4 regions of the Marinomonas sp. 63XJN7_7_ISO-PGPR-S23-202 genome follow, and region 2 is predicted to be linked to each of the others. Evidence: predicted binding sites of a transcription regulator. Region 2 holds the regulator's gene; each other region holds the start of a gene.
The links. The regulator sigma-54, encoded in region 2, starts transcription at its own class of promoters, with help from an activator protein. The targets are predictions, from matches to a motif close to TGGCACNNNNNTTGCTNT.

Region 1: AC0VYG_RS02560 (BON domain-containing protein) is a predicted target of sigma-54. The motif match lies at 4,766-4,783, and genes of this name have one in related genera.
Region 3: hpxO (FAD-dependent urate hydroxylase HpxO) is a predicted target of sigma-54. The motif match lies at 4,758-4,775, and genes of this name have one in related genera.
Region 4: AC0VYG_RS07405 (putative urea ABC transporter substrate-binding protein) is a predicted target of sigma-54. The motif match lies at 1,672-1,689, and genes of this name have one in related genera.

The regions. Positions count from the first base shown of each region.
Region 1 is NZ_CM149677.1:565,377-573,435, forward strand. Features, by position in the region: gene AC0VYG_RS02535 (LysE family translocator) at 1-157, opposite strand, end outside; gene AC0VYG_RS02540 (thermonuclease family protein) at 368-1,213, shown strand; gene AC0VYG_RS02545 (Dabb family protein) at 1,265-1,564, shown strand; gene AC0VYG_RS02550 (type 1 glutamine amidotransferase domain-containing protein) at 2,065-2,754, opposite strand; gene AC0VYG_RS02555 (LysR family transcriptional regulator) at 3,047-3,952, shown strand; gene AC0VYG_RS02560 (BON domain-containing protein) at 4,070-4,654, opposite strand; gene AC0VYG_RS02565 (hypothetical protein) at 5,017-5,535, shown strand; gene AC0VYG_RS02570 (cysteine hydrolase family protein) at 5,528-6,085, shown strand; gene nhaC (Na+/H+ antiporter NhaC) at 6,412-7,932, shown strand; gene fecE (Fe(3+) dicitrate ABC transporter ATP-binding protein FecE) at 8,025-8,059, opposite strand, start outside.
Region 2 is NZ_CM149677.1:2,892,002-2,900,060, reverse strand. Features, by position in the region: gene AC0VYG_RS13480 (YhdP family protein) at 1-465, shown strand, start outside; gene AC0VYG_RS13475 (carbon-nitrogen hydrolase family protein) at 462-1,301, shown strand; gene yjgA (ribosome biogenesis factor YjgA) at 1,421-1,954, opposite strand; gene mgtE (magnesium transporter) at 1,961-3,313, opposite strand; gene AC0VYG_RS13460 (HPr family phosphocarrier protein) at 3,322-3,591, opposite strand; gene AC0VYG_RS13455 (PTS sugar transporter subunit IIA) at 3,618-4,070, opposite strand; gene AC0VYG_RS13450 (RNA polymerase factor sigma-54) at 4,088-5,587, opposite strand; gene lptB (LPS export ABC transporter ATP-binding protein) at 5,675-6,400, opposite strand; gene lptA (lipopolysaccharide transport periplasmic protein LptA) at 6,401-6,931, opposite strand; gene lptC (LPS export ABC transporter periplasmic protein LptC) at 6,915-7,481, opposite strand; gene AC0VYG_RS13430 (calcium/sodium antiporter) at 7,481-8,059, opposite strand, start outside.
Region 3 is NZ_CM149677.1:3,323,212-3,331,270, reverse strand. Features, by position in the region: gene katG (catalase/peroxidase HPI) at 1-1,262, shown strand, start outside; gene fucP (L-fucose:H+ symporter permease) at 1,649-2,953, shown strand; gene AC0VYG_RS15435 (DUF2127 domain-containing protein) at 3,188-3,679, shown strand; gene AC0VYG_RS15430 (fructosamine kinase family protein) at 3,733-4,494, opposite strand; gene hpxO (FAD-dependent urate hydroxylase HpxO) at 4,808-5,962, shown strand; gene AC0VYG_RS15420 (ammonium transporter) at 6,048-7,355, opposite strand; gene AC0VYG_RS15415 (P-II family nitrogen regulator) at 7,413-7,751, opposite strand.
Region 4 is NZ_CM149677.1:1,604,395-1,612,453, forward strand. Features, by position in the region: gene AC0VYG_RS07390 (ROK family protein) at 1-325, shown strand, start outside; gene AC0VYG_RS07395 (AAA family ATPase) at 360-1,001, opposite strand; gene AC0VYG_RS07400 (hypothetical protein) at 1,089-1,394, opposite strand; guanidine-I (ykkC/yxkD leader) riboswitch at 1,738-1,846, shown strand; gene AC0VYG_RS07405 (putative urea ABC transporter substrate-binding protein) at 1,909-2,961, shown strand; gene AC0VYG_RS07410 (ABC transporter permease) at 3,061-3,879, shown strand; gene AC0VYG_RS07415 (ABC transporter ATP-binding protein) at 3,876-4,733, shown strand; gene AC0VYG_RS07420 (urea amidolyase associated protein UAAP1) at 4,754-5,494, shown strand; gene AC0VYG_RS07425 (urea amidolyase associated protein UAAP2) at 5,497-6,141, shown strand; gene uca (urea carboxylase) at 6,408-8,059, shown strand, end outside.

The DNA of each region.
Region 1 (8,059 bases), 2.3 Mb from region 2:
AAGCGACAAAGCCCAGTGTCGCGCCAGTAATAAACCGTAATCCTGTTTTCGTGCCATAGCGGGCACTGCCACTTAGTGAGACAAGGTTAACTGGACCAGGAGATAAAGAGGCCGCTAAGGCGAACAATGACATAGAAGTGATTAGAGATAAGGTCATAGCGTATTCCAAAAGAGTAAAAATCGATGACGACTATCCCTTTTGTTATCTCTTGAGTATTGAACAAAATTGACCTTAGGGTGGGTTTGGGAGGATTTACCGCTATAAAGTTTATGTATTAATTTTTCTGAAAAGGCAGTGTACAGAGGCTGTGGAAAGGCGCAATCTAGCCATGATAAATCGTTTGTTTCCTGTACAGGAGGAATGGAAATGTCATTTCGAGTAATTAAAGGATCTTTTCATATAGTGGGTTATTCGCCGGATGGCGACTCTGTTCGCTTCAAAGCGGATGACTTAGCGCAGTGGGATTTGTTAGAAGGCAGTAAAGTGCGTCTGAACAAAAAGGAGCATGCCCAGCTGCGAATTGAAGCCATCGATACCTTAGAAACCCATTATAAAAGCGAGCACCAACCTGCTGAGTGGGCGGATTCTGCCACGCAATATTTGTTGAAGTTACTAGGAATTAAAAACACTCAGTGGAATGACTCTCGAAGTCGAGTAGTGTCCGCAGACGATGGCGTCCCAGGTTATATTATAACGCGTATGGCCGAGCGCTATGGTCGCCCTGTAGCATTTGTGTTTGCTGGCGAAACCGAATACGAAGACGGACAGACTATCTTTCTGGATAACCGCATCGCAAAAACCTCGGTAAACTTTAAAATGTTAGCAAAAGGGTTCGCTTATCCAACGTTTTATGATGGGCTTTTCTACGATTTAAGAGCACGTTTTGCCAAAGCAGCTATAAAAGCACGATCGGCGAAAAAAGGCGTATGGAGTGAGGATAAAACCAACCGTTTTATTAAAGTAGAATCGCTAAGCAACCTGACGGATGAATACGTGATATTGCCTAAGTTGTTTCGACGACTCGTCACTTATATGAAAGCCCATGATACCTTTGATGCTCATGCCTTTGTTGAATCCTTGAAGGAAAAACAAGAAAAAGTATTGGTGTTGAGTGACTTGCATTTTACCCATTTAGATAACCTGATAGAAATTGATGAAAAAGGCCGCATTAAATTAGCACAAGTGCCAGAAAACTTGGTTTTCTTGAGTTAGCCCTGATATTAATAATCAGTAAGCAAATGATCGATTAGGAGCTAAGACGTTATGATTCGCCATGTGTTATTTATAAAGTTTAAAGAAGAGGCTACGGCAGAAGATATCTCAACTTGTTTTGGGAATTTTGAAGCGATTCAGCATCAGGTTAAGGGGATTGAATCGGTAGAGTGGGGCGAAAACTCCAGTTCAGAAGATCGTAATAAAGGTTATTCCCATTGTGTATTGATGACATTTGTTGATCAAGCTTCCCTTGATAACTACCTGCCACACCCAGAGCATATGGCGTTAAAGGCACAGCTGGGGCCCATAATGGAAGATATTATTGTGTTTGATTACAAGCTGCCATAATTGTCGTGTTATTCGTTAAAAACCAGACGGATGTCTGGTTTTTTTGTTTTAAAAGCACTCTATTAGGTTAGGCAGCATAAAGCCAGTAATAAGCGGCGCTTGCGATTAATATAACGGCCATGTCTTTTTCTCCCGAAGGTCAAAATGTTATCAGTCTTTGCTATATGGTTAGTATACGAGGTGGCAATATGACGTGCTATAGAATGACATTTGAATCAATAATTGATCCAATTATTTAAAAAGAATCTGCCCATTTTTTGTCATAAATGAGATTAATGGCAAAATTAGCAAAGAGATGGACTCGTTAGTACTTAACTTTAATCCTGTGCCTTTCAAAGAGTGAGGGGTTTCAACGCTAAGGTGAAAAAGTACTTTGCTTGTATGAAGATGTCAGCATCAAAAAGCCCGTCACTCAATCAGACTTTGAGGACGGGCTTTTTAGTTGGATAAATAAACCAATCCGTTATTGGTTTATTTTTTCGAGCGATCGAGTCAATTCACTATTTTGCTAGTTGAGCCAGTAGTTTCTCTGCCACAAGCTCTGAACTCGCTGGGTTTTGACCTGTAATCATCAAACCATCTTGCACAGCAAAAGGTGTCCAGCTGTCTGCATTTTGATAGTCCGCACCACGTTTTTTCATTTCGTCTTCAAGCAAGAAGGGCACCACATCGGTAAGCTGTACCGCTGCTTCTTCGCTATTGGTAAAGCCTGTGACGACTTTATCTTTAATGAAGTAGTCACCTTTGCTGTCTTTAATGTTTAAAAACGCGCTTGGGGCATGGCAAACAGAAGAAATTGGTTTGTTTGCTTGGACAAAACTTTCAATGAGTGCAATAGACTCTTCGTTGTTGGTTAAATCCCATAGTGGACCATGACCACCTGGGTAAAAAATGGCATCAAAATCATCTTGTTTCATATCGCTCAATTTATGCGTGTTGGCGATGACATCTTGCGCCATTTTGTCTTCATAAAAGCGTTTGGTTGCTTCTGTTTGGGCATCCGGTGCTTCACTGTTTGGGTCGATGGGAGCCTGGCCACCTTTTGGTGTCGCAACCGTCACTTCAGCCCCTGCATCAATAAAGGCGTAGTAAGGAGCGGCGAACTCTTCTACCCAAAATCCTGTTTTGTGACCTGTATTACCCATTTCTGAGTGAGAAGTGAGAACCACTAAAATTTTGTTCGTACTCATTATTATGACTCCTTGTTGGTGTCGTGAGACTGTTGCAACGACTACTGCGCTTGCCAATACTTTGTTAAAAACAGACTCAAAATGCTCATTTATAGGTATAAACTCCGCTTTTTCGTCTTTTTTTGCCGTGTCTTGGCGTCGCTCGTGACATCGTGCAAAGGTCTCGTCGGATTGATCGTTAAGTTGTGGTCAGTATAGAAGGCGTTTAGCAGTTTGAACACAGGAATAAAGTTGACTTCATTGATCTAATAATTGATACAATTGCTAAGTCAGTTGCAGATAAGGGGCATGTATGGACATTTCGTTCGAGCAGTTAAAAAGTATGGTGGTGTTTGCTCAAGTAGTGGAACAAGGCAGCTTAACTTCGGCCGCGAAAGCGATGGGGATTTCTCGCGGCGTGGTGAGCTATCATTTGAAGAAGCTAGAAGACCAGCTTGGGGTTGTGTTACTCAATCGCACCACTCGAAGTTTGTCGCTAACCGATACGGGAGAGGCCTATTATCAGCGTTGTCGCACCATTGCTTTTCAGGCCAATGAAGCCAATCTGCAAATAGAGCGATCAAAACAAGAGGCCGTGGGTAAGTTAAAAATCACCTGCCCGGTGAATTTAGGGCTGCAAGTTGTGGTACCTGCCTTGAATGAGTTCCGTCGTTTGTATCCTTTAATTGAACTGGATGTGTCATTAAGTGATGAGGTCGTTAATATCATTAAAGACGGAGTGGATCTTGCTATCCGTGGTGCGCCATTGGCCGACTCTGGATTACAAGCCAGTATACTGGCCTCGTTTGAAACCTATTTATGTGGCTCGCCTGAGTACTTTCGTAAGCGAGGGACGCCTGTTCAGCCTCAGGATTTGTATGATCATGATTGGGTTGTGTATAAGCCAGCAGCGAACTCTGTTCATCTGAGCCAAGGATCACGTTCTTATAGTTTATCGGTAATGGGCAAGGTCAGTACTAATAATGCAGCGGCTAGGACGATGTTTTTGGAAGGGGGAAATGGTATAGGGCGTATTCCTGTATACGATGCCAATCCTCGTATTCAAAAAGGCTTGTTAAAGCGTATTTTGCCAGACTATCGTTGTACTGATATTGATGTATACGCCGTGTTTCCGCCAGGATCCTCCCGTGCTAAAAAGCTGCGTTTGCTGGTGGATTTTTTAAAAGCAGAGTTCGGACGTATTGCAAGTTCTTTGTGAGGAGAGGGGATAAAAATAAAAGAGGGACAAAGCAGTGAACAAGGTAAAGCGCCCATCTACGATGGGCGCAGAGAAGGCTTGCGCTCTGTGCTTAACGTATTTAATCGTTATCGCTTATTAAGCGGCTATGGGGGCGACTTTAAGCTCATCTTTCACTTGTTTTACATCCGTTGTGTTACGTGCAATCTGCACGGCTAGCTGTTTTTCGGCATCGCTTTTTACATTCCCTGTGAGGGTGACGATGCCTTTATCGACGTCAATGTGTATTTTGGTTCCTTCTATGTTTTGGTTCCATAAATAGCGGGTTTTTAATACGGTCGCAATTTTCGTATCGATCAAGGTACTTTTGGCTTGATCTGTCATGCTGTTCTTATCGGCGCCCTCTGGTGAGTTTGCGGGAGTATCCGCAATGGTGATGTTGTTTTTTACGCCTTTGACACCTTGTAAACCTTCGACCAGTTCGCCTGCAAGGTCCTTATCGGTGCTATTATCTATGGTACCCGTTAAGGTCACCACACCATTTTTTACGCTGGTTTTGATATGAAAGGCGTTAACGTGTTTATTGAATAATAAAGAGGCTTCCGCTTTGCCATCAATCCACGCGTCTTTCGCCCGGTCAGTCCAGTGATCATTTGTTTGGGCATGCGCTGCGCTAGCGGTAAGTGCTGATATGAAAAGGATGGACATGATTGTATTTTTCATAGTGCTCTCCTTGTTTTAGAAATGGCCGTAAGGTGACGGAAGTTATTTTCTGTCTCGCGACCTATTATTTGCGGTGAACAATTTGCTGTGAAAAACTTTCTATGAAAAGCCATAGCGATGATCGTGCCAATATATAAGTGCTTGAAATTAAATGATTTTGCTTTTATTGGTTCATTGGGTCTTATTACCTTTTTACAAAACGAATTGTAAAAAGGAGGTGTCCCGACTTAGTTATTGCAAAAAATTGGCGTCTTCTGATGGTTTGCCCTGATTACGTGCGTGAACTTTTGCTTACTTTTCGGTGTAATTCGCTGCTATGGTTGAGGGTATTCCGTTTTTGATTGTTATCACTAGGGTCTTTCATGTTGCAAAAAATCGCACTGTGCTTGTTCGTTGGCTGTTTTGTTCATTTGGCGTGGGCTGATCAAGAGATGGAAAAGGCTGAGTCTAAGGGTCATGCCTCCGCTAAGATGACCGCTGTGAAGAAGGCCGAAAAGGCGGCAAAGACCGAAGTTGCGAAAACGCCAGTCACGGAAAGTCAGAGCGAAGCGAGTAAGAGCAAGGCCCTAACCAAAGACTCGATGAAGACCGTGTTTGAGCTTGAGCGTAGTGTGGCTATTCTACAAGTGTCCAGTGCTTCTTTAGAGGATGTGCAAGATCTGCAAAAGCAAATCGATAAACTGAAACATCACTTTGCTATAACCTCGTCCATTGTTGACAGAATGAACCTGCTATCGGGGGTGATTGTCTTACTTCTTATGGTGATTTTAGCCCTGGGTTGGTATATATGGAAACTGTCTAAACGTTTGTCTTTATATTCTAGAGTAGACTTTTCTGTAAACGAAAAAACAGTGAAAGAACAAGGAGACAGCAATGGTTAGTCAGACGGCATTGCTCATTATTGATATGCAAAATGGTATGGCCTGGCCGCAAGCGGGAGAGCGTAATAATCCTGATGCGGAACGAGAGATTGCGGAGCTGTTATCCCATTGGCGTGTGAACAATGCGCCCATTGTGCATGTTCATCACTTGTCGCGGGAAGAGGATTCTTTATTTTGGCCTGAGCAAGAAGGGGTCATGGTGCAAGAAGCCTTTATTCCGTTATCGGGGGAAAAGGTTATTGAGAAATACGTGCCTGATGCTTTTACTCACTCGGATTTGCAATCATGGCTGGAAGGCCAGCAGATTGATCGGTTAGTGGTGGTGGGAGTCAGTACCAACCACTCGATTGAGTCGACCGTTCGAACCGCTGGGAACATCGGCTTTACGACCTATGTCGTCAGCAGTGCTTGTTTCGCGTTTTCTACATTGGATTTTGATGGGCGTGAGCGCAGTGCAGAAGAGGTTCATGCTATGTCATTAGCCAATCTTCATGGTGAGTATGCGACGGTGATTTCTCAAGCGGATGCGTTCGAGCTTCTGGAAACTTAAGCTTGTTTGGTGGCATATCGATTCGTTACTAAATGGGTTAGGCTGTTATCAAGGTATCCTTTTGGTGCGCGCGAGTATTTTCTCTTCAACGTTTTAAATAAAATTGTACTATTCGAAACTATTTTGAATTCAAAACAATTTCGCAAAAAGCTTCTCCTCTCGTATTAACTGCTCTGATTTGGCAAAAATCTAAAAAGATATATCAAAAATGGCTTTTTATAGACAATAAATCCTATTTTCTGAATAATATTGCTTCGTGGTCAAAGCTTTTTCTTTTCGCTACACTAGTCATATGTATGTGAAAAAGTGCAATTAAGGAAGCTTTTATGACTGAACAAAATCAGGATACTGGGATTAGTCGTCCGGGTCTGTTGCTTGCCCTGACCCCTGTGGTCTTAACACTTATGGTATTAGGGGTGCAGATTTTTTATTTTGGTGACTTCACCCCGCACATTCCGCTTGCTATTGGTCTTGCGCTTACTTCACTCGTTGGTATAAAGCTTGGTTTTAAATGGAAAGACATAGAAGAAGGGGTCTTTCACGTTATCCATATTGCGTTACCCTCCGTTTCGGTGCTGATTTGTGTCGGTATGATTATCGGTGTTTGGATCGCGAGTGGTACGGTACCGACTCTCATTTACTATGGTTTAACCATCCTGTCTCCACAGATCTTTCTGGTTGCCGCCATGCTGTTGTGCTCTGTTGTATCTGTTTCGCTGGGGACCTCTTGGGGGACAGTCGGAACCGTAGGTCTTGCCCTCATGGGCATTGGTGCAGGGTTTGATGTGCCTGTGTACTGGACGGCGGGTGCTGTTGTTTCTGGTGCTTTTTTCGGGGATAAAATCTCTCCGCTGTCTGATACCACTAACTTGGCTCCAGCGGTCACGGGGACCAATGTGTTCTCCCATATAAAAAACATGATGCCAACGACTCTGCCTGCCATGATAGCGGCCATGATTATTTACTTAGCTGCTGGTTTAATGCTGGTGCATGATGGCGATGTGTCTTTTGCTAAGATTAATAGCATTACGACGGAGCTGCAAAAGCATTTTGTTATCTCTCCTTGGTTATTGCTCCCCGCCTTGTTAGTCATTGTCTTAGCCGTTAAACGTATTGCTCCCATTCCTTCGCTATTTGCCGGTGTCGTGGCCGGTGCGATAACGGCTATGATTGCGCAAGGCAATGGTATTCACGAAGTGGTGACCTTTGCTAACAGTGGCTACACTATTAATACCGATGTGCCAGCCATTAATAGCCTGCTGAACCGTGGTGGCATCCAATCTATGATGTGGACTATTTCTCTTGTACTGATTGCTTTAGGGTTTGGTGGTGCATTGGAGAGAACCGGTTGTTTAGAAACCATCATACTGGCGATCTTGACTAGGATTCATAAGTTTAAAGACATTCAAACCGCTGCCGTTTGTACCTCTATTTCGACTAACTTAGTTGCAGGTGATCCTTACTTATCCATTGCCTTGCCTGGCCGTATGTATTCTCCTGTTTATCGTGGTATGAAGTACTCCACTTTGAACTTATCCCGTGCGCTTGAGGAAGGGGGAACCTTGGTGTCGCCACTGATCCCTTGGAATGCGGGTGGGGCTTTTGTGATCAGTGCGTTGGGGCTGGGAATTTCGGACGGTAATTTTGAAAACCTTCTGTATATTCCATTAGCGTTTGCGTGTTGGTTGTCGCCTGTATTGGGGATTCTTTATGCTCAGCTTGGTTTCTTCTCACCCAAGGCCAGTAAAGAAGAATTGGCTCAATGGAAAGAGCAGGGTGAGGATTCACTAACACCTGAAGAAGCTCGTGAGAATGCTGAGGAAACATTAGCGTCACAGCAAACCTAACGCTTGCTTAGGTGATTCTGATCAAGGCCTCTGTCTTATTGACAGGGGCCTTTTCGTTCTGGTGTCATATCTTGGCGATGGTAGCGCTTTGCTTATTTATCTTCAACGATACACATCGGGGTGTTGG
Region 2 (8,059 bases):
TCAAAAGTGGATGATATGCCTGTCTTTCTTAAAGTCTTTGGTATATTTAATGTCGAATCATTGACGCGTCGGCTATCGCTGGACTTTTCTGATCTCTTTGAGCCGGGTCTGACCTTCGATAGCGTTAATGGAGACTTTGTTGTTAATAAAGGTATTATACAAACAACGACACCTTTATCGATAATTTCTCCATCGGCAGATTTATCCATTGAGGGGAAAGCTAACATTGTCAATGAGACCTTGGATGAGGTGTTAACGGCCACCTTGCCGATTAGCGGCACGTTGCCATTGGCTGGATTGATCTGGTCGACTCCTCAGATCGCTGGGTTGCTATATTTAACCGATAAGTTGATAGGTGATCAAATTTCCAAAGTGACCAGCGTTCAGTATAAGGTTCAAGGGCCGTTTGGTAATCCTACTCTTACGCCAATTGTCCACAAATTTAAAAAAGGATCGAATAGATGACGGAAACCCTTCGTATTGCGGCGATTCAGCTAACCAGTGGGGCAGATTTTAACGAAAATCTGCAAGAGGTTAAGAAATGGGTCGTCAAAGCCGCAGCTGATGACGCAAGAGTTATCGTGCTGCCTGAGAATGTTTTTTTGTTCAATGGCAAAGGTATGCGTGTCCTTGCCGAATCTGATGATCAAGGAATGTTGTTGAGAGAGGTGGCTGAATGGGCCCGCAATTATGGGGTGTATTTAGTGGTTGGCTCTCATCCTAGTCTTGTCAATGAGGGGGGAGAGCTTGTTGCTAATCAGCGTGTGCGTCAGTCTTGTATGGTCTTTGACCCCAATGGTGAATTGGTACAGCGCTACGATAAGATTCATCTGTTTGATGTGTCTGTGGACGATAAAGCAGGGTCTTACCGCGAGTCCGATTACATCGAGCCTGGAGACTTGGAAGTCAAAATATTTGAAGTCGATGGTTTTAAAGTAGGGCTGACCATCTGTTATGACGTACGCTTTCCTGAACTTTTTAGACGGCTATCCAAAGAAGGCGCGGAGCTTATACTTGTTCCAGCCGCTTTCACCTACGTGACTGGTAAGGCCCATTGGGATACTCTTCTGGCAGCCAGGGCCATTGAAAATCAGTGCTTTGTTATGGGGGTGAATCAATGTGGTTGGCATACTCAGACGCGTCAAACCTATGGGCACAGTGTTTTATATTCTCCAAATGGTGAGATGTTGAAACAGTTGCAAGAAGAGCCAGGGTATTTTGTGGGAGAGATAGACAAAAGCAGTCTACAGACATGTCGTACTAAAATGCCCTGTTTAGAGCACCGACGCTTTACAAGCTAAGCAAATAGTATTGAGTTCATAATAATTGATAAAGGCTCAAGAGAGCCTTTATCTTGCTTTAAGCGATGATGTTGATGACAATCTGTCAGGTTAGTAAAGTAAGCTAACAAAGAGGGAGGTTACTCTTTTAGTCCAAGTTTCTTTTCTTCAACATCACGAAGAAAGCGGAACAGCTTTTTGCGGTTGGTGGTTTTGCCATCTTCGGATACCTCTTTTTGAGACTGGCGAATAAGCTGTCTCAGCAGTTGGATGTCTTCTAATCCTGGATGATCTTCTAGGTATTGTGATAGCACTTCTTTGCTATGCTCACCGATCAATTCGTCGCGTTTTATTTCCAGTTGGTGGAATAATTTGTTATAGGCAGCTGAGGTTGTATCAAACATGGCAACTTGCTTGGCAATTGCTTCATGGTCTTCGGTACGCATTACCTTGCCTATGTATTGTAAGTGTCTTCTCATCGCTTCTCGTTGCTTGATGCGATCAGCTTCGGCAAGGGCATCTCTGAGTGTTTCTGACATCACAACTTTTTTTTGCTGATTTTTGCTCAGTGCTAACAGTTTCTTACCGACTTCTTGCAGGGCTTCCATTTCGCGTTTGATCTGCGTTTTACTCTTAGGGATGTCGTCTTCATTAAATTGATCAAAGTCAGTCATGGGAACCTATACTAAAAAAATGGTGGCGAGACCAAGGAAGGCTAAAAAGCCGACTACATCGGTCACGGTAGTCAAAATAACACTGGCCGCTAAGGCGGGGTCGATACCAAGTTTTTTTAAGAAAATTGGTAAAAGAGTTCCAGTAAGAGCGGCAATCAAAAGGTTGATGATGGTCGCCCCCGCAATGATATAGGCAATCTTGAGGTTGTCAAACCAAACTGCTGTCAGTATGGCAATAACGGTTGACCAAAGAAGACCATTGAGTAAACCAACAATCAGTTCCCTGTTTAGTAACCAACGCATATTGGCAGAGCCAATCTGATCCAAGGCGATCCCGCGTATGACCAAAGTAAGAACTTGAGAGCCGGCGATGCCTCCCATGCTGGCAACAATGGGCATTAAAACGGCCAGCGCAACAACTTGGTTGAGAGTGTGTTGAAAAAGACCGATGACGTACGAGGCAATAAAGGCGGTGATTAAGTTGATTCCTAACCAAACAGCACGACGGCGAGTGGTTTTCATGATTGGCGAGAAAGTGTCTTCGTCGTCTTCCAAACCGGCCATACTGAGCATGGAGTGTTCGGCTTCATCCCGAATAACATCGACCACGTCATCAATGGTAATACGCCCAAGTAGCTTTCCCGTACTGCGATCAATAACGGGGGCGGAGACCAAATCCATTTTTTCAAACACTTGGGCGACTTCGCTTACGGATGTGTCTGAGTGGATGGCGGTGTGGTCTGTCTCCATAATGTCTCGTACAGTGGTTTTTGTATCACAGACTAGGAGTTTGGCTAAGGGAAGCGTTCCCAAAAGTCGGTTTGAGCGGCTGACAACTAACAGGCTATCTGTCATGTCAGGAATTTGTTTATATTGTCGAAGGTAACGAAATACTCTGTCCAAGGTGACGTTAGGGCGAATGGTAATGGTGTCTGTGTTCATTAAGCCACCGGCGGAGTCTTCCGAGTAGCTTAATAAGGCCTCAACTCTTAGTCTGTCCTGAGGAGGCATGGATAAGAGGACTTCACTTACCACCTTGTCTGGCAGGTGTTGCAGTAAGTCGGCTAAATCATCGCTTTCAAAGTGTTCAGATACGGCAACCACCCGCTGGGTGCTCATATTCTCTAGAAACTGTAGGCGTATGTCTTCGTTTAGGTATTGAAGAACCTCGCCTTGGTTTTTGTCTTCAATGAGTTCCCAAAGCTGCTTACGTTCTTTAGGGGGAGAGGATTCTAAAAGGCTAGCAACATCTTGTGCGGGTAAAGCGCCATTTAATAAATAGCGCGTTTGTAATGTGGCGCCAGACTCTAAAGACTCTGTGACCGTTTGTAGGTGGGCGAGTGTATTTTTATCTGGCATTGTTGTCCTTATTCATCTTCCCCAAAGCGATCATTGATTAATGCAATAATGGCCTTGATGGCATCTTCTTCATCTTCACCATTGGTTTTAATGGTGATGTCCGTGCCCTTGCCAGCAGCTAGCATCATCATTGCCATAATGCTTTTACCATCGACATTACGCCCGTCTTTCTCGATGGTAACATCGCAAGAAAAGCGAGAAGTGGTTTCGACTAGTTTTCCTGCGGCTCGTGCATGAAGGCCAAGTTTGTTGATAATGGTGACAGACTCTTCCAACATACCTTTTTCCTTAATTAAGATTAAATCTAATTCAATAATGATTCTAACTCAGTAAGAAGGGCTTGATTGGTCTCGGCCGCTCTTAATTTATTGAGTTTTTCGGTAGATTGCGCCAGCTCGGCAATTTCTGATAGGGTCGATAAATGGTTGTCGCATTCGCTTGGCGGCACAATCAAAGCAAAAATTAAATCCACATTTTTCTTGTCCACGGAGTCGAAATTAATGGCGGATTGCAATGACATGACAACTAGAGCTGTGTGGTTGGCACTCTCCAAACGGCAATGGGGGATGGCAATGCCATTGCCTATGCCAGTACTGCCAAGTTTTTCACGTCCTAGTAATGCATCATAAACTGCTTCGTTGTCGCAATGTAACCGGTTTGATGCAACTTCAGCAATACTTTCTAGTACGCGTTTCTTGCTGATAATATCTTGTTTGGCGATAACGAGTTCAGCTTTTAATATAGATTTCAAAGGCATAAAGAAATGTATCCGTATTAGATGAGTCGTTTGCGTTCATTGGAAGGCGGAATATTCATCGCCTCACGATATTTTGCTACAGTTCGCCTAGCAACCTGAATACCTTGTTCCGCTAAAATACTGGCTAGTTTGTTGTCACTAAGCGGTTTTTTGGCTGGTTCTTCGCTAACGAGCTTCTTAATCATAGCTCGAATAGCGGTCGAAGAACATTCCCCTCCAGAAGCGGTATTGACATGACTGGAGAAAAAATATTTCAGCTCAAAAATGCCTTTAGGAGTATGCATGTATTTCTGTGTGGTTACTCGAGAAATAGTAGACTCATGCATGCCGACCTCTTCTGCGACATCATGAAGCACCATAGGTTTCATAGCTTCTTCACCGAGTTCGAAGAAGTCGATCTGTCGATTCACAATGCAACTAGTGACTTTTAGTAAAGTTTCATTGCGGCTTTGCAAGCTTTTCATGAACCATTTTGCTTCTTGCAAGGAGTTTTTGATGTACGTGACATCTTCTGATGTGGAAGCTGTTGCTGCCATGGCGGAGTAGGTTTCGTTTATCTTAACCGGTGGCAGAGCGTCATTATTCAGTTCAACTTGCCAGACGTTATTGCGTTTTCGTACAGACACATCGGGGATAACATAATCGGTATCGTCCGTGTCAATGATGGACCCTGGTCGAGGATTAAGTTGCTGGATCAGTTCAATCACTTCTTTGAGCGATTCTTCCTTTAGTTTTGTTTTTCGGCTTAATTGAGTGAAATCTCGATTACCAAGCAGAGGGAGATAGTTGTCTACTAAATTATAGGTGCTCTTATACAAAGGGTGCTCGCGGAACAGTTCTAATTGAACTAACAAGCAATCACGCAGATCAATAGAGCATACACCAACGGGATCAAAACGTTGTAAGCGGTGTTGAACCGCAATGACCTCATCAAGCTCAAGGTCTTCAAGTTCAGAGGTCAATGACTCCCAAATTTCATCTGGGGAAATGCTTAAATACCCATCGGACTGAACACACTCAATGATGGCGTAAGCAATCTCAATATCCCTATCTGACATGTGGGTGAGGTTGAGCTGCCAAATTAAATGGTCTTGAATGCTTTCTTCTGGTGCGTTACGACTTTCAAAATCCCCATCATTTTCATAGCTGTTGGAGTGGCTGACAGACGCTGCTGAATTTTGGTAGGTATCGTCCCAATCGCTGTCAATGGATAGCTCTTCTGGAATACTATCGGTCCATTCTGATTCGACCTTTGCTTCTTCGCTGCTGTTTGACTCAACCTTTTTTTCAGACGCGTGTGTGTTGTCGCTATCACTATCGCGTTCTTTCAATGCTGATGGGGCATCACTAGAAGTGTATTCCTCATCATCAATTTCCAGTAGCGGATTAGACTCTAAAAATTCATGGATCTCCTGTTTAAGATCCAACGTTGAAAGCTGCAGTAAACGAATGGCTTGCTGCAACTGTGGCGTCATGGTCAGTTGTTGACCAAGCTTTAATTGTAAAGACTGCTTCATAGAGCAACTCTTTTATCGTTAAGTTGAAAGTAAGAAAGATGGAACAAGTTATGCATGTTACTCCCTTTGAGTTGCAAAAATAAGAGGTTATAAGCGGAAGTCGTCACCTAAGTAGACTTTTTTCACTTGTTCGTTGTTGATAACGGTATCGGCATCCCCTGATGCGATGATGTGTCCATTACCAACAATGTAGGCTTTATCACAGATGTCGAGAGTTTCTCTGACGTTGTGGTCGGTAATTAACACACCAATACCACTTTCTTGTAAATGCCTGATAATGAGCTTTATATCGCCCACTGAAATAGGATCCACACCAGCGAATGGCTCGTCAAGTAATATGAACTTGGGGTTCATCGCGAGTGCCCGGGCGATTTCAACTCGGCGACGCTCCCCCCCAGACAGCGCCATACCCAAGTTAGAGCGAATGTGAGTAACATGAAATTCTTTTAATAAGCTTTCTAATCGCTCTTTTCTTTGGGCTCTATTAAGCTCTTTTCGTGTTTCAAGAATGGCGTAAATGTTGTCTTCTACCGACATTTTTCTAAAAATAGACGCTTCTTGCGGGAGATAGCCTATGCCTTTTTGAGCACGGGTATGCATGGCATATTTGGTGATGTCCTGGCCATCGATAAAGATGCCGCCGGCGTCATTGGTGACCATGCCAACGATCATATAAAAACAGGTTGTTTTACCCGCGCCATTCGGTCCGAGTAAGCCAACCGCCTGGCCTGATTCGACAGAGAGGGAAACATCTTTAACCACTTGGCGTTTTTTATAACTTTTTGCGAGATTTTTTGCTTCTAAAACGGCCATTTACTTCTCTTTTTTCTGTGGTGATGCTTGTTTTTTTTCGGTTTGTGGCTGTAGCGTCATGGAAACTCGGCCTGATCCTTCTTTCTCGGCGCTGAAGGTGCCATTTTTGATGTAGTAGACAATATGGTCGGCGGTGATTTTGTCATCCATTCTGTTTAAGTAGCCGTCCCCAAAAATTTCCACTTTGGACTGAGCGGTTTTATAGATGACTTTATTACCACGACTAATCATCATATTACCTTGCCAATCGATTTGTTGGCTAAATTTGGCAGGGTGGCCCGTTGCAATGAGTTCGGTGAATTTACGCGTCTTAGGATTGGTGATGACTTTCAGATACTGGGCTTGAATTTCAATCGAACCTTGTTTTACAAATACGTCACCTGTATAGACGGCTTCGCCTGTTTTTTGATCAAAATGGGCTTGATTGGACTGTATATTTAATGGTTTGCTTGTATCATCTGGAAGCGCTAGTACCCATTGGCTTACGAATAAGCCGGCTAAGAAAGTACATACCTTAATGTGTTGCTTCATACTGTCCTCTTACAGATCCTGTCATTTTAACTTCTTCTGTGTTGATATAAGTGACAATGACATCGGCAGATGTTTCGCCTTGTGTTGAGTATATTTTTGCATTTCCTGTACTCGTAAGTGACTGCTGTTTATCTAAATAACGAATATTGTCCGCTGTTAGTGTGATGTCTGGTGAGTCTACGTAATGTTTTACGGCTGATGCATCATCAGTTAGTAGAATATCACTACTGCCATCTTCAATTATCCCTTTTTTTCCTTGTGCTTCCCAGTTCCCCGTTTTTTCAACTCTTTTTACCTTTGGGTTTTCGAGAAGTGTCCTTGCACCTTTGTTGTAATGTAGAGCTCTATCTGCGGTTAAGGTTTCTATCAGTTTGCCATCTTGGTCAAATTCTGTGGCGTGTATTTTTGTAATGAAGTAATCGGGGGTGCTACTCAGATTGTCGGTTTGAAGCAAATTTTTATTATCAGATGAGCCAGCCCAGAAAAAAAGAGTAACGATCGCAATGCCGCCAGCCCCCAGTAGTAGTTTTTTGTGGCTTGCTTTGATCATTAGACAGAATCCCCTGTGCTAACGAAGAAAATATAGACAGCGTACGAAACGAGTAAGGGAATGGCTATCCAGCGAGGAATGCTTTGGTTTTTGGTTTTGGCAAATCCATAGATGAGTAAGGACAAGGCAACCGTTAAACCTAGAACCCAATAGAAATCTCGTCCCGATGTGGTTTGATCAATCACGCCTGGTGCGATTAACGCGGGCAGTGGTAACACTGTCGCCAAGTTGAACATATTTGAACCTAAGATGTTGCCAATGGCGATATCATGATGGCCTTTACGTACACTACTGATTGATGCAGCTAGCTCAGGTAGGCTGGTGCCGACGGCCACGATAGTTAAACCAATCACCATGTCGCTGACACCAAGAGCGGAAGCAATACCGATGGCTCCCCAAACAAGCAGTTTCGAGCTGCCTATCAGAACCACTAGACTGACAAGTGAAATGCATAGGGATTTGCCGACAGGGCTGCCATCATCCTCGGGGAGCTCACTGGAAAGTTGCTCTTCAAGGTTTTTGCTGCCTTTTAGCATGACGATCATCATGATAATAAACATGAAAACTAATACGATACC
Region 3 (8,059 bases), 430 kb from region 2:
GGACTCCAGACCCAATTAAATGGGATAACGGTTATTTCGATACATTGCTTGGTTACGATTGGGAATTGACTAAGAGCCCAGCTGGCGCTTACCAATGGACACCAAAAGATGGTGCTTTAGCGAATTCTGTGCCTGATGCCCATGATCCCGCTCGTCGCCATGCACCAATGATGGCGACATCGGATATCGCCTTGAAAGAAGATCCTGCTTACAAAGTGATTTCTGAGCGTTTCCATAAAGACCCTGAGTACTTTGCTGATGTATTCGCACGTGCTTGGTTTAAATTGACTCACCGTGATATGGGGCCAACCAGTCGTTACCTTGGTCACTTGGTGCCAAAAGAAGAGTTGATTTGGCAAGATCCGATTCCAGCGGTGACTCATGAGTTGGTGGGTGATAAAGAAGTTGCCGATCTTAAAACTAAGATTGCGGACTCTGGTTTGAGTGTGGCTCAGCTCGTCTCCACTGCGTGGGCATCGGCTTCGACTTACCGTGGTTCCGATATGCGTGGTGGTGCCAATGGTGCTCGTATTCGTTTAGCACCTCAAAAAGATTGGGCGGTTAACCAACCTGCTCAATTAGCAACAGTATTGAGCAAGCTAGAAGGCATTCAACAAGCCTTTAACAGCGCGAATACAAGCAAACAAATCTCGTTGGCGGATTTGATTGTGCTTGCAGGTAATGTTGGGGTTGAGCAAGCGGCGAAAAAAGCAGGTAAAACGGTGTCTGTACCATTTACGCCAGGTCGTGCTGATGCCACTCAAGAGCAAACAGATGTCGAATCGTTTGACGTGCTTGAGCCAATTGCTGATGGATTCCGTAATTACCAAAAAGGACGTTTTACGGTCACAACAGAAGAATTATTGGTCGATCGCGCTCAACTGCTAACATTGACCGCACCAGAAATGACCGTATTGGTGGGTGGTTTGCGAGTGTTGAACGCAAACACAGATCAATCTCAACACGGTGTTTTCACAGATCGCGTTGAAACCTTGACCAATGACTTCTTTGTTAACTTGTTGGACATGGGCACAACGTGGAAATCGCTTTCCGATGATGAAATGGAATTTGAAGGGCGTGATCGCCAGTCAGGTTCGGTTAAGTGGACCGCAACGCGTGCGGACTTAATCTTCGGTTCCAATTCGCAGTTGCGTGCCTTGGCAGAGGTCTATGCGTCTTCTGATGCAGAAGATCGTTTCGTCAATGACTTTGTTGCCGCATGGACAAAAGTTATGGAGTTGGATCGCTTCGATCTAGCTTAATTGAGTTCGTCTAAAAAGGTTTTTACTCTTTACAATGAGAATAGGGTAAAAGCTAACTATTTAAAAACCCACTAGGTTTCGACTTGGTGGGTTTTTTTATGACGGCCACACTGACAGAGTTGTTGTTAACTATATGATTCTTTTTGTTTGCACATTTTTGGTGCTCCATTCATCTTATGTAATAACTGGGCTTGTATAGTCCTGCCTCTAAATATCCTAGGGCAGCAAAATAACGTGTGGCCATAGGTAAACGAATAAATAGCCTAAGTGTTAGTGATGTTACCTGTATTAGAGAAGGTGATGTGATCGCCTCTTGCTTTCTAATGATGAGCTGAATACCGCAACAAGCTAGCGAATAAGAACCTCGAGAAGATGTTTATTACAATATGAATAATCTACAAACTGACACCTCAAAAACCCCTTTTGTGTATTCCAATATGAAACTGGCCTTCATTTTATTGATTACCTGTTTCACTGCTTGGGGGGTCGCTGCAAACATGACAGACCCTCTGGTAAAAGTATTTAGCCAAATCTTTACCATGAGTAATCTTGAGTCAGCACTTGTTCAATTTGCTTATTATGGCGCCTATTTTTGTTTAGCATTACCCGCAGCATTTATTAACGTGCGTTTTTCTTATAAAACGGGTGTATTAACCGGTCTTGGTCTAGCGACATTGGGAGCGTTATCGTTTTACCCTGCTAGCGTGTCAATGACGTATGGCGCTTTTCTGGCGGCCTTGTTTATTTTAGCCGCTGGCTTGTCTATTCTTGAGACGTCTGCGAATCCATTTGTGATGGCGATGGGGCCAAAGCTGACGGCCACTCGACGTCTAAATCTCGCCCAAGCGTTTAATCCAGTGGGAACCAATATTGGTGTTTTGTTAGCATCGACTTTGATCCTTCCAAACTTAAACCCTGCTACTGCTGAGCAGCGTGCTGCCATGGCGCCTCAGGCTCTAGCGGCCATTCAACATTCTGAATTGGATGCGGTGATGACGCCCTATGTCGGCATGGCATTCTTTCTTATCATTATCTGGATTATGATTGCACTGGTTAAGCTGCCTAAGTCTGAAAAGGTGGCTGAAAAAGTCGACCTCACAGATAAAGAGCACTATGGTTTTATTGCTACGTTGGGGCGTTTGATTAAGCTTCCGAACTATCGTTGGGGGGTGATTGCTCAGTTCTTTAATGTTGCGGGCCAAACCTGCACTTGGACTTTTACGATTCAGTACGTTCAGTCTGCAATGGGGGGAAGTGCTACCCATGCTAGCGATTACCTTCAGTACAGTTTGCTGGTGTTTCTTGTTTCTCGCTTTGTCATGACATGGTTGATCGGTATTTTCCGTCCGACGCTATTGTTGGGCGTTATGGCACTATTAGGTACCGCTTTGTGTGTGTACGCAGCAATTAACCCTGGCATGTCAGGTGTGTGGGCGATTGTTATGATTTCTGCCAGTTTGTCTTTGATGTTTCCAACGATTTATGGCGTGGCATTAAATGGCTTAGGTAAAGATGCCAAATTTGGTTCGGCGGGTCTTGTTATGGCGATCCTTGGTGGGGCAATTATGCCAGTGGTTCAAGGTGGAGTGATTGATTCTTATGGTGCTGCCATGTCTTATATTGTGCCGGGTATTTGCTTCCTCGTTGTGTCTTTTTATGGTTTCTCTTCAATGAAGCGCGTAAAAGACTGATTAATAATATTTCTTTCACGTCATTCGTGGTTAGATTAGAGCCCAAACTCATGCCAGTGAGTTTGGGCTTTTTTGATTCCATTTCCTTAAGGGGGTTTGTTGTTAAAATGTCATGATTGATTGTGTTTTATGTAAAACCGTGGTTTTTTCTTTTTGACGATAAGTGTCTCTTTATAGAATGAGCGCCTATATTTTTCTGCCTTTGAGCATTCTTTTTGATAGTAAGAGTTGTGTATGAAATTTTCGGGTCTTAAGACCATTGCTTTTCTTGAGGCATTAAAAGGAGTAGCAGCCTTGCTGCTCGCAATTGGTATCCATATATTGGAAGGCGTTAATTTACATGCCGAGGTGTTAAAGTTATTAAGCCGTTTGCACTGGAGTGCGGATGGTCATTATGCGCAGATGCTGTTGCACGCGGTGGATAGTTTAACTCATTCCAGTTTTACTCTTGTGACTGTGATTGCTGTTTTTTATGCCTTGGTGCGTTTTGTGGAAGCTTATGGATTGTGGCATGAAATGCGGTGGACTGAATGGTTTGCCTTTTTAAGCGGTGCGGTGTACTTGCCTTTTGAGTTTTACGAAATCATTAAAGACCCGAATCTAGTGACCGGAGCGGTATTGAGTATTAACTTGATTGTCGTTGCTTATATGTACACCATTTTGAAAAAGCACCCAGATGGTAAAAAGCACCCAGATGATAAAAGCAATCGGTTAGTTGAGGAGTGATGAGAGACTTTCGTCTCATGAGCTGGGCTCGCTATTTAATATACTGCAACAGGCTAGAGGCTCAGCCTGTCAATTGATTGAAAACAACGCTCACAGTCGCTTAAATAGCTAGCACCAAATAGATTGTAGTGGTTTAAATAGTGGTAAAGATTGTAGATATCACGTTTTACTGCATAGTGCTCAGAGCGAGGGAGTATGGCGTGATATGAGTGATAAAACGCCTCGCTAAAGCCGCCAAACAGTTCCGTCATGGCAATGTCGACCTCTCTATCACCTTGGTAAATCGCGGGGTCTATTAGCCACACATTTTGTTCATCAAACAGCACATTACCAGACCACAAATCACCATGGAGCATCGTTGGTTGATGGCAATGTTGATTTAAAAAATTAGTCAAACACGCTTTTTGCTTATCTAATTGGTTCTGAAATTGCTCAGCCACACTGGTGTTTTTGATCATTTGAATTTGAGCTTCAAGACGATAAGAAACATAAAAAGCGCCCCAATTGTCGGACCAATTATTATATTGTGGGTTAAGTCCAATATAATTGTCGTGATCGAGTCCGTAGCGTTTTAGTGGATGAGAATGGAGCATAGCAAGACCTCTGCCTAGTTGAGCCATTTGTTGTTCGCTCGCATGGGTTTGCTTAATCGCCTGCATACTAATGGTGTCTTTATCTGCAGAGTAGACTTGTGGAATGCGAAGTAGTTTATTGCTCGTGTTGTCGAGCAAAGTCCGCAACCGTTCAAGACCTACTTTCTCTTTGATTAACTGATCTCGATAAAGACTCCGATTTTTCTTTTCATGGACTGTCATTGTTATTTTTGCCCTCTATTACAGTGAACGCTTCGAAGTTTAAATTGACATGACTTGATGAAACTAGCAAGTGGGTTTATGGAAAAAATCAATTCGATAGTTTTTATTTATAAAAAATGATATTAGTCTAAGTTTGCTTGATGTAAGGCACTTATATCTTCCTTGAATTTGCGTTATCGTCAGACTATAGAAACAAATGTTTCGGAGTTCTAATTATTGAAAATAAGTATCTTTTTCATGCGGATGCGCTGAATCAACGGGGTTGGAACGCATTGTGCTTTGTGGGGATATCGATCATAAGAGGATAGAAAGCATGAAAGCATTGATTATTGGAGCGGGCATCGGTGGCATGTCGGCCGCAGCAGCCTTAAAACAGCAAGGTGTTGATTGTGATGTTTTTGAAGCAGTAAAAGAGATCAAGCCTGTTGGGGCGGCCATTTCAGTCTGGTCTAACGGGGTGAAGTGTATGAATCATTTAGGGATGGGGCATATTATGGATGACCTTGGTGGGCCTATGCGGGCAATGGCATACCAAGATGGCAAGTCTGGCGCGACCATGACTCAGTTTAGCCTCGTGCCCTTGATTGAGGCAGTGGGAGAGCGGCCTTGCCCTGTTGCACGAGCTGGATTGCAAGCGCAGATGATTGATCACTGGGGAAGAGACAAGGTCCAGTTTGCGAAACGACTAGAGCGTGTCGAACAAACCAATACGGGTGTGGTTGCTCATTTTACCGATGGTAGTATTGCTCAAGGGGACTTTATGATTGCTGCTGATGGCGCGCATTCCGTCGCACGCTCCCATGTCCTTGGCTATCAAGCTCAGCGACGTTACGCGGGATATGTTAATTGGAATGGTTTGGTGACGGCAGATGAAGAAATAGCACCATTAGAGCAATGGACGACCTTCGTTGGAGATGGAAAGCGCGTGTCAGTGATGCCTATTGCTGGCGGTCAGTTTTACTTTTTCTTTGATGTGCCGTTACCTCTTGGCTTACCAGAAGACCGTGCGACAGTGAAAGAGAATCTAAAGACCTACTTTGAAGGCTGGGCGGATCCAGTCCAACTCTTGATTGAACGGATTGATCCTGAAACGACAAACCGTATTGAAATCCACGATATTGAACCTTTTAGTAGTTTTGTTAAAGGTCGTGTTGCTTTGTTGGGGGATTCTGCTCATTCCACTACGCCAGACATTGGGCAAGGTGGTTGTTCTGCAATGGAAGATGCCGTCGTCCTAGGGCAGTGTTTTGCCAAAACAAAAGAAGTCAAAGAGGCGTTGTTACAGTATCAAAGCTTGCGCCATGAAAGAGCCAAAGACTTGGTATTAAAGGCGCGTAAGCGTTGTGATGTGACCCATGGAAAAGACATGTTGGTGACACAAGCTTGGTATGATGAATTAAGACAAGAGACAGGTGAAAACATTATAGCCGGTCTTAAGGACACTATTTTAGGTGGCCCTCTAGGTTAAATTCACTTTTTAGAAATCACTGAGTAGCTGAGTCAAAAGAAAAAGGGCGCTTTTGTAAGCGCCCTTGATGTATTTAAGACAGTGATTATTCGTATAGTTGTTCGCCATGTAAAGACGTATCAAGGCCTTCGGTTTCTTCTTCTTCGGAGACGCGGATGCCCATAACCATATCAATCGCTTTAATGATGATAAAGGTCATAATTGCATCGTAAACAATGGTAAAGCCGACCCCTTTTGCTTGAATAATGAATTGGCTAAGGATACTGCCGTGCGCATTATCATTAAGGCCAGCACCGCCGAATATAGCCGCTGAGAACACCCCTGTTAACAGTGCACCAATAATGCCACCTACCGCATGAACACCAAAAGCGTCCAATGAGTCATCATAACCAAGCATTTTTTTCAGGTAGACAGAAGCCCAGAACGTGCCAAGACCAGCTGCGATACCGATTGCGAACGCACCGATTGGTCCAACAAAGCCAGATGCAGGGGTAATGGCAACGAGACCAGCAACCGCTCCTGAACTCATACCAAGAAGAGTTGGTTTGCCGCGAGCTGCCCATTCAACAAACATCCAAGCCATTGCAGCAACCCCTGTTGCAATTTGCGTCACGGCCATCGCCATGCCCGCTGTACCATCTGCCGCTAACTCAGAACCGGCGTTGAAACCAAACCAGCCTACCCAAAGAAGAGATGCCCCAACCATGGTATAGACAAGGTTAACGGGAGGCATTGCTGTTTTTCCATAGCCTTTACGTTTACCAAGTACTAGCGCGGCCACTAAGCCTGCAACCCCTGCATTAATGTGTACAACGGTGCCGCCAGCAAAATCTTGCACGCCGTCGCCACCGAGCCAACCGCCACCCCAAACCATATGGGCAATAGGTGAGTAAACTAACAAAGACCACAGTCCCATAAACCATAGCATGGCAGAGAACTTCATCCGTTCCACAACGGCACCAATAATCAATGCTGGTGTAATGATTGCGAAAGTCATTTGAAAGGTCATGAATACTGATTCAGGAATAGAGCCGCTCAGTGATTTATAGCTCATGCCATTTAGAAACAGTGCACTTAGGTTACCAATAAATGCGCCGTCACCTTTAAAAGCAAGTGAGTAACCTGCAACGGACCAAATAATGGTAATTAAGCATGTGATCGCAAAAGTCGCGGCGGCAACAGATAATAGGTTTTTACGGCGTACCATACCGCCATAGAAAAGGGCAACACCGGGAATGGTCATCAGTAGCACCAGCGCTGTCGATGCCATCATCCATGAGGTATTTCCGCTATCCAGGCTAGGTGTATCGGCCATTGCTTGGGAGGGAATCATCCATAGAGTGAGTAGAGGTAAAGCTCCACCTATGGTTGTTATTAATCTTTTAATATTCATCAATATTGCCTCTGTTTTAGCTATATTTATGGTAGGGAGTAATATGGGGGCTCTTTATTAAAGAGCATCTGAGTCGGTTTCTCCGGTACGAATCCGAATAGCCTGCTCAAGTGTCAGTACAAAAATTTTGCCGTCGCCAATTTTGCCTGTATTGGCTGATTGACAGATAACATCCATAGCCTTTTCAACTAATGCATCATCTAAGGCGACCTCAATTTTTACTTTTGGCAGAAAATCGACGACATATTCGGCACCACGATATAATTCTGTGTGTCCTTTTTGTCGTCCAAAACCTTTGACTTCTGTTACGGTAATACCGCGAACGCCTATTTCGGAGAGTCCCTCACGAACTTCATCAAGTTTAAATGGCTTGATGATAGCGATAAGCAATTTCATATGTGCCTCCTGAGATTTCTTTTTCTAAACGCAACAAAGAAATGTTTTTTTATGTGACTAATAATCCCTATAGCAGACACCGTGCCATATGTGCTTTTTGCATGAAAATTAAAGCAAATATTGATGTTTTCTAGTGAGAAGAAAGATGAAACGTTTCAAAATAGAGCTGTTTTCTTTGTTTGTGCTCACATAAAGAGCATTTTAAAGATGGCTAATGCTCTTTATTGGTGCGAATATTTTGATCTATTGTCATTATTTTGTCTATTTTAAGTAAAATATAAGAAAATATGAATATTCGTTCATTTTCG
Region 4 (8,059 bases), 1.3 Mb from region 2:
GGAAGAAGCGGTGAGTGCTTGGTTAAAACGTGCTGGCCGTAGCTTAGGCCACGCTATTGTTTCGACCTTGGCTGTGATCGATTTTGAAACGGTTGTCATTGATGGGGCTTTTCCTGCGACGATTCGGGAGAGGCTTATTCGAGAAATAGAAGCACAATTAGATCAGCTGGATTTACAAGGTATTGTGAGACCCGTTATCAATGCCGGGCATTTTGCTCATGTTGCTCGTGCTTTAGGAGCGGCAGGTTATCAAATTTCAACAGAGTTTATGATTAATCAAAATACTCTGCTACGAGAGTCCCCCACCACATTCTTAAATGACTAAGCTCCTAAGTGATTAAGTCGCAGGCAACTAAAGATTATTCATAGAGCGTCAGGTCTGCTGGGAGACTGGCGTTAAGCACCAGTTTTGCGTTGACCAAGTCATTATCATGGGTTTTCTTTAGCGCATCTCCTAAAGAATAACCAAGACCAAGCCATCTTGATTTTAATCTTTCTTCTAAGATACTTAAGGAAGACTGTAAAAATACAGTCATATCAAATAGCTGTGCTATGTCTCTCCATTCTGGCGCGTCCAGTAGCAGGTAATTGCCTTCAACAATGATGATATCAACCTCTTTCTTAAGTAGCCCAGCATCAATAAAAGAGCGATCCAGCTTTCTAAAAAAAATAGGGTAACGAATATCTCCTTCTGCTTTTTTCACATTCGTCAGTAAATGGCTTAAGCCATTGACATCAAAGGTTTCAGGAGATCCTTTGCGAGGGAGTAAATGACGCTGAATCAGAATCTCATTGTCATAATGAAAGCCATCCATGGGCAATAAAGCGGATGTATTTCTGTCTATCGATTGGTTATTTAATTCTGAGACAACGGATTCAGCAAGCGTTGACTTTCCGGAACCTGGAGGCCCAGCAATGCCTATCAAAATACGCTGTTGGCTTTGATGTTTTTGATAAATGAGCTTTAGAATGCTCTCTACATTGTCTTTTAAGGTATCCATCAACGTTTAACCTTGGTCAAAAGGGCTTGGGTTTTCAAACAGATGATATGCTCACCCTGTATTCAACATGGTTTGTTGCGTAACGCATCAATTTGGTAAAAAAATGAGGGCAGTGATGCCGACTAATTGCAGTTTTTGTAAGGTAAAGGTTAAGTTGTAGGGCGAGAAAAAGTTCGAATCTAACGGTATGCCAGCAATCAATAGGAAGAATAAAAGAAGAGCTGTGAGAACTTTCGATCTTTTTGCGACTAACTCTCGCACTATTATAAAAAGTGGGTTGCTATTTGTCCTGAGAGTTAAATGGTTCTTAATTCGTTGGCGAATAGCAAACACATTATCGGCCATCAAGGTTTCTGCTATGGCTGTCATCGTTCCGGCTTTCGTTTTCATCATTATTTTCCTCCGGTTTTAAGCACTACAGATCGCGTGATTTTTCTGATCAAAATGGAATCATGCGTCCGTCGGGGCCTCTTGGGCAGATCAAAAATAGTACAAGAGTATTAAGACTGTCAATAATTAATTTTAAATGAATTAATTAATTCATGGTTGCGCTATCGCAGTGCGTTTTTTGCTCTATGACCCAAGAAGTTTCATTTTTTTTGTGCATATTTTTTGACGTTTGAGGCCGTTATTCTTTATGAATCCTGTTAAAACAAGGAAATTGCGCAATTGGCACACTATCTGCTTTATGTAAACCAAGTTCGTACCCTTGGGAAGTCGAGCTTCACAATTTGATGTAATAGAAGGCTAGGGTTCCGGCTATATAGAAAAATATAGTGACTGGTCCGAGAGCATTCGACCTTGTCAGTTTCAAGGTTACACGGCGGGACAAAAGCCCGGGAGACCACATGGCGATATTTGCCAAGGGTACTCCGTGTGTAATGTAAAAACTGAAAAGGTGACCGCTATGCAATACTCCGCGAAAAAGTTAACCGTTCTGCTTTGTTCTCTTCTACTGTCTGCCAATGTCTTGGCAAAAGACCACTTCAAAGTCTGTTGGTCCATTTATGCGGGTTGGATGCCTTGGGCTTATGCTCAAGAGTCCGGCATTATCAAAAAATGGGGCGACAAATACGGTATCGATATCGATGTCGTACAAATCAATGACTATGTTGAATCCATGAACCAATATACCGCAGGTCAGTTTGATGGCTGTACTATGGCGAACATGGATGCCTTGACGATCCCCGCGGCCAGTGGCGTAGACAGTACGGCACTGATTGTCGGTGATTACTCCGATGGTAATGATGCGGTTATCCTGAAAGGCAAAAAACACCTAAAAGACATTAAAGGCCAAAATGTCAACTTGGTTCAATTTAGTGTGTCTCACTATTTGCTTGCTCGCGCCTTAGCTTCGGTGGGAATGAGCGAAAAAGACGTGAACGTGGTGAACACCTCTGATGCAGACATGGCATCGGTGTTTGGCACCAGTGACGTAACGGCTGCTGTGACATGGAACCCCATTGTCAGTGAGATTCTACAAATGCCGAACACCTATGATGTGTTTGACTCTTCTCAAATCCCAGGCGAAATCCTAGACACCATGGTCGTCAATACCAAAACCCTTAAAGAGAACCCTAATTTTGGTAAAGCCCTTGTTGGTGCTTGGTACGAAATCATGGGATTGATGCAAGGTAACAGCGCAAAAGCCAAAGAAGTCCGTACAGACATGGCCGAGGCAGCGGAAACAAACCTTGCCAGTTACGATGCGCAATTGGCAAAAACCCACATGTTCTACACGCCACAATCAGCTCTTAAGTTGGTCGATAGTAAACAACTCTACACTACCATGAAGCACGTTGCTGAATTCTCGTTTGAGCACGGTTTATTAGGTGATGGGGCGCCAAGTGCAGGGGCGGTTGGTATTCAAATGCCGGCAGGCGTATTTGGCGATAAAAACAATATCAAACTGCGCTTTGACCCGACCTATATGCAAATGGCAGCCGACGGAAAACTGTAACTCACCTGACAAACACATTCTCTGGAGGTCTGGCTTCCCTTGGTTTTCATTGAGAAAACTAAGGGAAGAAGAGCGAAGAGAGTGGTCATGGGACTCAACATGAAAAAAATGATTAATTTAAAACCAAGCAGAACCAGTGCGATTATTATCGGCCTACTGCCTTTTGTTCTGTTATTGGTGATCTATATGGTGAGCTCGGATGCCCGCTTAGCCATCAACCCCAGTGATAAAATGCTGCCTGCGTTCAGTCAAATGGGCGATGCGATCTACCGTATGGCGTTTGAGCCCAGTCGTCGGACGGGGGACTATGTGTTCTGGCAGGATACGTTGAGCAGTCTGGGGCGTTTAGGGGCGGGGGTGCTGATTGCGGCGTTGCTGGGATTGGCTATAGGTTTATTAACGGGTGCCCTACCCGTGGTGAATGCCAGTTTTTCCCCTTTGCTGACCGTGATTTCATTGGTGCCGCCTTTGGCGTTGTTGCCGATTTTATTCATTGTTGTGGGATTAGGGGAGGCCTCGAAAATCACCCTGATTGCCATCGGGATTACCCCGTTTATCGCTCGGGATATTCAGCGGCGAACGCAGGAAATTCCGACAGAACAGCTGGTGAAAGCACAAACACTTGGAGCAAGCAGCAGCCAAATTTTAATTCGCGTGTTGTTACCGCAAATCATGCCCAAACTGATTGATGCGATACGCTTGTCATTGGGCTCGGGCTGGCTGTTTTTAATCGCCGCAGAAGCCATCTCTTCCACTGATGGCCTGGGCTATCGCATTTTCTTAGTACGTCGCTATCTTGCCATGGACATCATTTTGCCTTATGTGGCGTGGATTACTCTACTGGCATTCTTGATTGACTTCTTATTGGCTCGATTGAATCGACGACTCTTTCCTTGGAGTCTGGAGGGGGGCGCATGAGTCAATCTATTCAGACAAAGACTGCCGTATCCAACGTGAAGAAGGCCGCTGTGACACCCATTATTCAAGGTACCAACATAGGCAAATCCTACGGGCAAGACATTATTCTCGAACGGGTCAATGTCTCGGTGCAAGAAGGGGAGTTTATTACCTTAGTAGGGGCTTCTGGTTGTGGCAAAAGTACCTTTTTGAAAATGATTTTAGGGATTGAAACGGCCACCGAAGGGGAATTGCTGTTGGATGGTAAACCGATTCCCAACGAACCTGGTTCCGATCGCGGCATTGTGTTTCAGCAATATTCAGTGTTTCCCCATATGACCGTGTTGGAGAATGTAATCGCGGCTAAGGGCTTTCAAAAATCCTCTATCACTGGCTATTTATTTGGCAAAGAGAAAAAAGTCGCCAAGCAGGAAGCCGCTGAGATGCTGGCACAAGTAGGGTTGGGTCATGCCTTGAATCGTTATCCCCACGAGTTATCTGGCGGTATGAAGCAGCGGCTTGCCATTGCCCAAGCGGTGATCTGTAAACCACGCATTTTACTGCTGGATGAGCCTTTTGGTGCATTAGACCCAGGCATTCGGGCGGATATGCATGCCTTGGTATTGGACCTTTGGCACAAACATAAACTGACCATTTTTATGGTCACCCATGATCTAAAAGAAGGCTTCTACCTCGGCACACGCTTATGGGTATTCGACAAACTGCGTCATGACCCCCATTCCCCCAATGCCTATGGCGCTTCAATCACCTATGACCTACCGGTAGGTCATATGCCTGAGCCGCTTTATGACGAAATCGATCAACAGCTTCGACCACTTACTAAAATGGAACAGTCCATTTCGAGTATGGAATAGAACGCAGAGGAAAATTTATTATGAAAAAGTACGAAACCATTATTCCGGCTGCCAGCCATTGGTCACTGCGTGTGCGCCGTGGTATGCAAATGACCCTCACAGACATCGAAGGCGATGCCAATGTGGGCATGGTGTTTTACAACCCAGAAAACTTATTGGAACGTTACAACGCGCCAGACACCTTAAAAGGGCAGCATACTTTCAAACTTACCAAAGGTCATTGCTTGTATTCTGACATGGGGCGAATCTTTGCTTCCATTATCGAAGACTCCGTGGGCTGGCATGAAACCGTCAGCGGTAACAGTCACGCCTCTCACATTGCCGCCAAATGGGGCAAGCGCGACTACCAAAACGATCGTAATGATTGGATGCAAAATGGTCACGATGCCATGCTGGTGGAAATGGCCAAATATGGCCTGACCAAAGCCGACATCGCCGCAAATTTGAACTTATTTAGTCGAGTGGGTACCGATGCTGACGGCAATATGTCGTTAGTGGAAGGCAACAGTCCTGCCGGCTCAAGTGTCACCTTGCGTTTTGAAATGGACACTTTGGTGATGCTGCATACCTGCCCTCATCCATTGAGCAACGCGGCCAGCTACCCGAAAAAGCCGATTGCCATCCTGTTAGAAAAAGCCGCCCCTGTGGCGGAAGACGACTTTTGCAAAATGTCTCGCCCTGAAAACCAACGTGGCTTTGCGAATAACGAACTTTATTACCTTGGTGCTGATATGAGCACAGACACTGGCGCGGAGGCCTAATCATGATCAAAGAAAGCCTATTAAACCCAGAGCATGCTAATACCACTTACCATATTGATGCGGGGGATTATTTTATTGGCGTTGTAAAAGCGGGCAGTACGTTTCGTCTCGTCGATTTAGAAGGTAACCAAGCGGCGGATACTTTGTTTTACAACGCCAATGATCCTGCCGAGCGCTACAGCGCCACGGACACCATTCGCGAGCAAGGCAACGTGTATTTAACCGCTGGCTCAGAAATTCGCTCCAATCAAAACAACGTTATGTTGGAGATCGTCGCAGATACCTGTGGTCGCCACGACACGCTAGGTGGAGCCTGCGCAACAGAAAGTAATACCGTGCGTTATGACCTAGAAAAACGTTGTATGCACGCTTGTCGTGATAGCTGGATGTTAGCGATTACTGAAAACCCAGAGTTTGGCTTATCGAAGCGTGATATTAGCCACAACATCAACTTTTTTATGAATGTGCCTGTGACGCAAGCGGGTGGTTTGACCTTTGAAGATGGGATTTCAGCCCCCGGCAAATACGTGGAAATGGTAGCTAAAATGGACATTATCGTGCTGATTTCCAATTGCCCACAATTAAATAACCCTTGTAACGGTTATAACCCAACGCCAGTGGATATGTTGGTCTGGGACAAACGCTAAATTGGTAGTCTGAGATGCTTGATAGAGAAAACAGCTTACGAAATAAGCAGCCCCATGGATGGGGGCGGCAGGTCGTTAAATGCAGGGACTGTATTTCGACTGAGCGTTTTCTGTACCTGTTTTTACTCAGACATTCTGGCTTGTTTAATACAGGCTTTGTTCATGAAGTACTCTGTCACGACCGATAGAGCCGATCGTTTTAGTTAGCCCAGTGGACGGCCACTGAGGTTTATCTCACTCCGGGACGGCCCGGACAAGGTTGAACCATGTTTAATAAGGTTTTAATAGCCAATCGAGGCGCCATCGCCACTCGTATTATTCGCACGCTTAACACCATGCAGATTGGCTCCGTGGCTGTGTACGCCGAATCCGATGCCAAAAGTTTACACGTTAAACGCGCGGATGAAGCCTATTCCTTAGGCGAAGGCAGTGCCAGCGACACCTATTTGGATATGGATAAAATACTCAATATAGCCAAACAATCGGGTGCCCAGGCGATCCATCCCGGCTACGGTTTTTTGAGTGAAAACGCGGCCTTTGTGCGTCGCTGTGAAGAAGAAGGTATTGCCTTTATTGGCCCCACCGCCGAACAAATGATTGAGTTTGGCCTGAAGCACAGAGCACGGGAATTGGCAGAAAAAGCCAATGTTCCACTGTCGCCAGGCTCCGAATTGCTCACCGATTTAGACAGCGCTTGCCAAACCGCAAGCGCCATTGGCTACCCTGTGATGCTAAAAAGCACGGCGGGTGGCGGTGGCATTGGTATGCATCTATGCCACGATGAGAAAGGCTTACGAGACAGCTTTGATTCCGTGCGTCGTTTAGGTGCCAATAACTTTGCGGACGACGGCGTTTTTTTAGAGAAGTTCATTGCTCGCGCTCGTCATATTGAAGTGCAGATCTTTGCCGATGGCAAAGGGAGTGCATTAGCACTGGGGGAGCGCGATTGCTCTAGCCAACGTCGTAACCAAAAAGTCGTCGAAGAATGCCCCGCGCCAAACCTTACCGATGAGGTGCGCAAACAGCTTCATAAAACCGCTGAGCTATTATTGTCGTCTGTTCAGTACCGCAATGCTGGTACGGTAGAATTTATCTACGATATGGACACGGACGAGTTTTACTTTTTGGAAGTGAATACGCGTTTGCAGGTGGAACATGGCGTCACCGAAATGGTCTACGGTGTGGACTTGGTAGAATGGATGATACGTCTTGCCGCTGGCGAAGACCTTGCCCTAGACGCTAAGCGTGAAGCGTTACAACCGAAGGGTCATGCGGTACAAGTGCGCCTTTACGCGGAAGACCCGTATAAAGACTTTCAGCCTTGTGCCGGTTTGTTGAGTCAGGTTCAGTGGCCTTTGGCTAATACTAAGGTTGCTGCTGATTCGGGTGTTCGCATTGATACTTGGATCGAAACTGGTATCGAAGTGTCGCCGTATTTTGATCCTATGCTGGCGAAAGTGATTATGCATCAGGCGAATCGCGAGAACGCCTTTGCCCAGTTAAAAGCTACCCTCGACGACTGTGTGCTATATGGCACAGAAACCAACTTAGACTACCTGAAAAACTTGGTTATCGACCCTGTTTTACTGCGCGGTGAAGTGAGTACACGTTATCTCAACCAGTATGTCTACCAGCCAGAGCGTATCGATGTGCTCAGTGGCGGTACACAAACCACCTTGCAAGACTTTCCTGGTCGCCAACATCATTGGAATGTGGGCGTGCCTCCGTCTGGCCCTTTTGATAATTACCATTTCCGTCTCGCCAACCGCTTGCTGAATAACCCAGACTCTGCCGCCGCCATGGAAATTACCCTGCAAGGGCCAAGTTTGAAATTCAGCTTTGAAACATGTCTGGTCGTTTGTGGGGCGATGATTGATGCAACAATTGATGGTCAAGCCATTGAGCAAAACCAAGTAGT